DNA from 3 places in the Brevibacillus halotolerans genome. Region 2 is predicted to be linked to each of the others. Evidence: riboswitches for the same ligand, from Rfam matches in the RefSeq annotation. Region 2 holds a riboswitch; each other region holds the start of a gene.

Region 1 (2,205 bases), on a different contig from region 2:
CACCGTGTTCATCCTCTGAGAGGGCAGATAAATAGTAAAACAGGGATTTTAAACTTGACAGCTTGCGAGATATTGTCAAATCACTGTATTCCTTTTTTGCACTTTTAGTGGGTTTTGTTAATAGCAGCGAACGCTCAAATAAGTGAGAGTCCTGTAAGTAGAGAAGATAGGCTTCGACGGTTTCTTTACGTAGTCCCTCTAATTCATCGAGTGTAATTTCGCTCATTTCCTGGGCGGTGGAAAGTCCCTCTGCCATTAGCCAACGAAAAAAGAACTCAAAATCACGTAGGTAGCCGAGTAAAGTGGAGACCGAAGCGCGCTTTGATCTTTTGTGATCCACATATTTTTCAACAAACCAAGGAAAAGAAGGGATTTTCTCAAGGAGTTGCAAGGAATCCCGTTGTTTTGTAATAGACATGAGAATGACCACCATCCTTTGCTCAACTTCGTCTATTAAAATAAATACATATAAACATGTTATCAAAATGACTTTATACTGGTACAATGATATATCTGTAAGGGATGTAGATAGCTTACTTAAGTATAGAACATTCGTTCTTATGAAACAAGCTAAATATGGTTAATTGTGTTAGCCCCTACGCCTGTTTGTCGAGGTCTAGTTATGAGTTTCCCAGTAATAGTTACGTTACTAGATATGCTGTAACAGTCTGAGCTGATGCTCTGTTATACAAGAATAGGAGTGTAATTATGAGCTGGAAAAACATATAAAAGAGGCAGTTTTGCATGAAATCTAGCCTGTTTTTCTGTCAATTTATGAGTCGAGTTTTAATTTAACTCGTAGGCATTTTGTATCTTGCTCTTTTGATAGAAACATTGTATGCTAGGTGACAAGACTACATTTAGTGTCTCATATGAATGTTATATACTACATACTGATAAAAAGTTACTTTACCGCCGAGAATTAGGTGTCATTTTGCGACTTAATAGGGAATCTGGTGAAATTCCAGAGCTGTCCCCGCAACTGTAAGTGTGGATGAAATGAGCAAAACCACTGTATAAGCATGTCTCAGGCGACTTATATGGGAAGGGCTCAAAGTAAAGTGAAACACAAGTCAGTAGACCTGCCCATTCTCTTAGTTTCGCATCTTCGGGGAGTGGGAAGTTGAAACGGTACGGGGATTAAATAGTAGCGGCTATTTGCTTTGCTATTCTTTCTTTGTTGTGCCGTTTTAAAGCTCACCCATGAAGGGATGAGCTTTTTATGTTGGCAAAAAGCGGCATTTATCAGCAGTCAGCTTGGCTACCATCTTATGTCCTTTATACATGAAAGGGGGGTGTATCGATGCTGATCGTATATGATTCCAAAACAGGAAATGTGAAACGCTTTGTCCAAAAACTAGATTTTCGCTGTATACAAATTTCCGATGATATCGTCATAAACGAACCTTTCATTCTGATTACATATACAACGGGATTTGGACAAGTTCCTGAAACGACACGACAATTTCTAACGCAACACTCTCAATGGATGAAGGGAGTTGCAACTAGCGGGAACATGAATTGGGGGACTCGCTACGGACTTGCAGCTGACCAGATAGCCGAACAATACAATGTACCATTGGTCATGAAATTTGAATTGAGCGGTACCAAACGAGATGTAGAAACTTTTAAGCAGGAGGTATTTCACTTTGTCCACGCAACTACCACAATGGATCACGTTGAACAACGAAATTATGGTGAAGAAAGACGGGAAATTTCAGTTTCATAAAGATTTAGAGGCAGCGAAGAGCTATTTCGTTGATTTCGTAAATCAGAATACGGTCTTTTTCCATAACTTACGTGAGAAGATTAACTATTTAATTGAAAATGACTACTATGAAGCTGAAGTGTTTGAAGGCTATGAATTCGCCGATATCGAACGGGTCTATCGCTATTTATATGATAAAAAATTCCGCTTCCCATCCTTCATGAGTGCATTCAAGTTTTATAATAATTATGCGATGAAAACGAACGATGGAAGCAAATTCCTTGAACGTTACGAGGATCGAATTGCTGTAGTTTCCTTGTTCCTAGCAAAAGGGGATAGCGAAAAAGCACTGCAATATGCAGACCTGTTAATCTCACAAGAATATCAGCCTGCTACTCCTACCTTCTTGAATGCAGGTAAAAAACGTCGCGGGGAGCTAGTTAGCTGTTTCTTGCTTGAGGTAGATGATTCAATGAATTCGATTGGGTTCTCTATTA
Region 2 (2,205 bases):
AGAAAGAGAATTATACAGGTGAGGAATTGTTAGAACAATTGCGCCTAAAAGATGTATTCTCGATTGCAGATGTTGAGTATGCACTATTAGAGCAGAATGGTCAGATTAGTGTCCTGCTCAAAAAAGAAAATCAACCGCTTACTGCCAAAGATCTGAATATCCAAGGAGCTCCAAGCCGAGAGCCTCAAACGGTCATTTTGGATGGGAATGTCATGTTAGAGCCTTTAGCAACCACAGGATTGTCGAAAAGATGGCTCCACACAACTCTCAATAAGATGGGAATACCATTGGAAAACGTTTATATAGGACAAGTAGATAGTTATGGGCAATTGAATGTAGATTTATATGATGACCAGATTACTGTACCAGTCCCTCAGGAAAAACCATTGACGTTGTCTACGTTGAAAAAATGCCAAGCAGATTTGGAGACTTTTTCACTTGAAACAAAAAATAACATGGCTAAAAAGGAATATGAAAAGGGGGCTCAAAGCTTAAAAAAAATAATAGAAGAGGTAAAACCTTTTTTACAGAGCTAATAAGGGATCGATACAGAAGCCTTTATAATAGAAACTTTGTCCAGACAAGTTACTAAAATTATCAAGAGGCTAATGCTTAGGCTACATGACAGGAACTTGGTAATGGCAGGGGGAAATTTGATTGGGAAGGTAAGCTATCCTGAATTGGATAGCTTTTTTGCCTTTCTATTACATTCAAGGAAAGATAGAAACGAAGAGTGGTATAAAATGAGAAAGAAAGAAATTTTGGTATAAATTAAATAACATAATTAACATTATGTGAACAAACAACTGGACCGATTACTACTAAACTACAAACATTACGTAAATATTTTACAAAGTTCTTACAAACCTATCACAAATTCACCATTACCTTGCCATGTTCCACCAAATCGTGTTACACTCACAAACAATTACAACTGATTTATAGCCATGTTACGGTGTTTGATTTCAGGATCAGACTTAAAAGGGAAGTTCGGTGAAAATCCGATGCGGTCCCGCCACTGTAAATGAGGAGCAACATCCGATACACCACTGTTCACTTTTGCAGAGAATGGGAAGGGAGGATGCTTGCGAGGATTCATGAGCCAGGAGACCTGCCGTAAGATGTAACACTCCCACGAGGATGGGCAGGTGTTTGGGTAGGTCGTATGATGATAGTGTACATACACCTATAGGAATTGATTTGTCCAAAAACCCAAGCATCTGTCTCCTTTTGGAACGGATGCTTTTTTGTGCGAATCTTTAAGGAATAACATGTTAGCGGGGCGTAGAGGTCCAATTACGGTGCCACCTGCACTTGAAGCTTGGGTGGTCACCGAGTTAGTAATTTCATTTCGTTACTTTGTTTTACATAGGGGGGAGAAGCATGCAACAAACCGCCACGACAGCCCCAAGGTCAGTAAACAGCATCGGTACGCAATATACAAAAAATTGGATAGCGAAATTGATGGGAAGCGGCGTGGTATTATTTTTATCGCTGACGGTTGCAATCATGCTGGGACCAGTACAAATAGACCCAGTTATCGTTTGGAAGGTCATAGGCTCACATGTTCCTTTTGTACAACAATGGGTAGGGACAGACGTGTCTAACGCGCAGATGCATATTGTTTGGGATATTCGACTGCCACGTGTTTTATTATCTGCGGTTGTAGGTGCCGGGCTGTCTATTGTTGGGATAGCGATTCAGGCATTGATTCGTAATCCTTTAGCTGATCCATATATCTTAGGCGTATCATCAGGGGCATCGGTGGGAGCAACAGCAGTGCTGTTATTTGGTAGTTTGGGAGTATTTGGTTCGTATGCGCTTTCTTTAGCGGCCTTTTTAGGTGCTTTGGCTTCCGTTATATTGGTGTTTCTTTTGTCTTTGGTTGGCGGAAGGGTGCAGCTAATACGTCTCTTGTTAGCTGGAATAGCTGTGTCTATTATGTTGTCAGCGCTTACTAGTTTTTTTATTATGCTGGCACCAAGAGCGGAAAGCCTTTCAAGTGTGCTGTACTGGATGATGGGAAGCTTCACTCGTGCCAAGTGGGAGTCACTTGTATTGCCAACGATTGCAGTACTTTCGTTCTTTATATTTTTATGGGTAAATGCACGCAATCTAAATTTGTTGATCCTAGGGGAAGAAACCTCTACGCTACTTGGTCTACATCCAGAAAATATGCGTAAGATTCTACTGATTACGATTTCT
Region 3 (2,205 bases), on a different contig from region 2:
CTCGCCTACATATTTTACACGTGGCCGGAATAGACGATTTTGTGCGTGCTGTTCAAGAACATGTGCGCAAATTCCTGCTGTTCTCGCAGCGAAAAAGATAGGTGTATACAATGGAATAGGAATCCCAAGCATCCAATACACAGGCGCTGCATAGTAGTCCAAATTCGGGTAAAGTCCCTTTTCCCTCTCCATAATCCTCTCACCGGATTCACACATGTGGTATAAAAGATCGTCCCCTTTTATATGACATAGCTGCTGTAAGGCTCCTTTCATCATTGTCGCTCTCGGGTCCATTTTTTTCATATAGACCCGGTGACCAAATCCCATTATCTTTTCTTTGTTGGACAGCTTGGTACGTAACATCTCCTCGAACTTGGAAATTGTCCCTGCCTCTAGCAATAAGTGCATAACAGCCTCATTTGCTCCCCCATGAAGACTACCCTTCAAGGAAGCAACCGCCCCCGTCAAAGCTCCGTACAAATCCGATTGCGTAGAAGCGATGACCCTTGCTGTAAACGTGGAATTCGGCATCTCATGCTCGCTGTACAAAAGCAAAGACAGATCAAATATTTTTTCCTCAATCGGCGATGGCTTTCTCCCGGTGACCATATAGAAAAAGTTAGCACTATACGGTACATTTTTGTCTGGATGGAATGGCTCCTTTTTGGTCAGAATCCGATAACTATTAGCCACTATGCTAGGAACTTGACCTAATAACCGATAAGCCCGCTCCTTATTAACAAGCATGGAGCGATCGTCAATTCGATGATCATACCCTCCCAGAACGGAAATTCCTGTTCGCAGGCCATCCATAGCGTGTGTCTGCTCAGGCAACAGCTTTAAAACCTCAAACACCGCACTAGGCAATTCATCTCGCTCTAGCATGCTTGTTTCCAAAGAGTTTTTCTCTGCCTGATCGGGAAGCCGTCCCTCCAGTAAAAGATGAATAATATCGACATAGCTAACGGATTTAGAAAGCTCAATCAGATCGTAACCCCGAATCACGATTTCCTCTTGTATGGTATCAAGGTAGGAAATGCTTGTTTCTGTAGCCACCACACCGTCTAGCCCAGGAGAAAATTTTTCAAGCTCGTTCATTCTTCTTCCTCCATTCCAAATAACTGTTCTTTGGTTAGCTTGTAGGCTTTTTCAAGGTTGCGATAGTAATCTGTTTTGACTTCCTCTGTAACGTCTTGTCGCTTGATTTCATTCCCTAATAGACCATAAATGACTTCTAGCGAATTAGGACTTTCTAAACTTAGATTGTTCATGATTGCTGTGTTGAAATAATTTCTGAAATATCCTACTGTCCCAAACAAAAAATCCCTCCTAGACTTCAAAGCAGCGCAACACGCAAAAAAACAACTTCCTAAAAGAAAGTTGTTGTTAATGGGCGAAAGCGAAAAACTCAAATAAACATGTAAAAATCTTAAAATACCACATGTTTCATCGCTCGCACGTAACACCTCCTATCCTCGTAGGAACTGATGTGTGTGCTAAAACAGGCAGGTCTCCTGGCTCATGATCATCGCGATTCGAACCTTCCCATTTTCATTTGAATGAAAACAGTGGCATTTTTTCGAATAGCTCTCATTTACAGTTGCGGGACAGCGTCGGATTCTAACCGAACTTCCCTTTTAAGCAAATAACGAAGGTTATCTGCACCTGTTTCTACACCTATTTGATTTTCAGCTTAAACATAACAAATAGTCTAAAAAATTACAATTATTAATTTTATATCTGTAGTGACTTTATTGCTTTGATATTATCATGTTGAACTTCTTGTACATGTATATACACTCTCTAAACAAAAAATAACCAATAGCCGCTTCATGTTCTGTTTAGCAATAAACGAATGAATGTAAAATCATAAGTCCTCATATTCTAAAAACAGGATAAAAACCCAATATATTGAACAAGAATATCCCGCTATCTTATAATCAAATGAAATACCATAATTAGGTAAATAAAGGAGGGTATTTCTTGAAGAGTAAACAACTATCGAAAAAGAAAATATGGTGGTATAGCATAAGTATCGTTGTTGCTGCTATATTACTTCTCCTCATATGGGCAGTAATTCGGAATTGGAACATTATTCACGTGCTGAATAAGGATAAGCTTAGCTATAATTTTCAGAGCATGGACAATATTTTTCCAAGTCGCGCTATAGAAGCATCGCAGCCTGTTTTCCATTTTGATACATTA

What was found. Region 2 has a riboswitch for cobalamin ahead of O0550_RS15960 (FecCD family ABC transporter permease). Riboswitches for the same ligand answer to the same signal wherever they lie in the genome.
Region 1: linked by a shared signal. The riboswitch ahead of nrdI (class Ib ribonucleoside-diphosphate reductase assembly flavoprotein NrdI) and the one ahead of O0550_RS15960 (FecCD family ABC transporter permease) in region 2 are both predicted to bind cobalamin.
Region 3: linked by a shared signal. The riboswitch ahead of O0550_RS17300 (hypothetical protein) and the one ahead of O0550_RS15960 (FecCD family ABC transporter permease) in region 2 are both predicted to bind cobalamin.

The regions. Positions count from the first base shown of each region.
Region 1 is NZ_JAPTNK010000007.1:199,659-201,863, reverse strand. It holds gene xerS (tyrosine recombinase XerS) at 1-418, opposite strand, end outside; cobalamin riboswitch at 908-1,104, shown strand; gene nrdI (class Ib ribonucleoside-diphosphate reductase assembly flavoprotein NrdI) at 1,304-1,729, shown strand; gene nrdE (class 1b ribonucleoside-diphosphate reductase subunit alpha) at 1,695-2,205, shown strand, end outside.
Region 2 is NZ_JAPTNK010000012.1:145,051-147,255, reverse strand. It holds gene O0550_RS15965 (DUF421 domain-containing protein) at 1-536, shown strand, start outside; cobalamin riboswitch at 937-1,133, shown strand; gene O0550_RS15960 (FecCD family ABC transporter permease) at 1,384-2,205, shown strand, end outside.
Region 3 is NZ_JAPTNK010000014.1:102,659-104,863, forward strand. It holds gene mmgD (citrate synthase) at 1-1,098, opposite strand, end outside; gene O0550_RS17300 (hypothetical protein) at 1,095-1,319, opposite strand; cobalamin riboswitch at 1,488-1,684, opposite strand; gene O0550_RS17305 (serine hydrolase domain-containing protein) at 1,984-2,205, shown strand, end outside.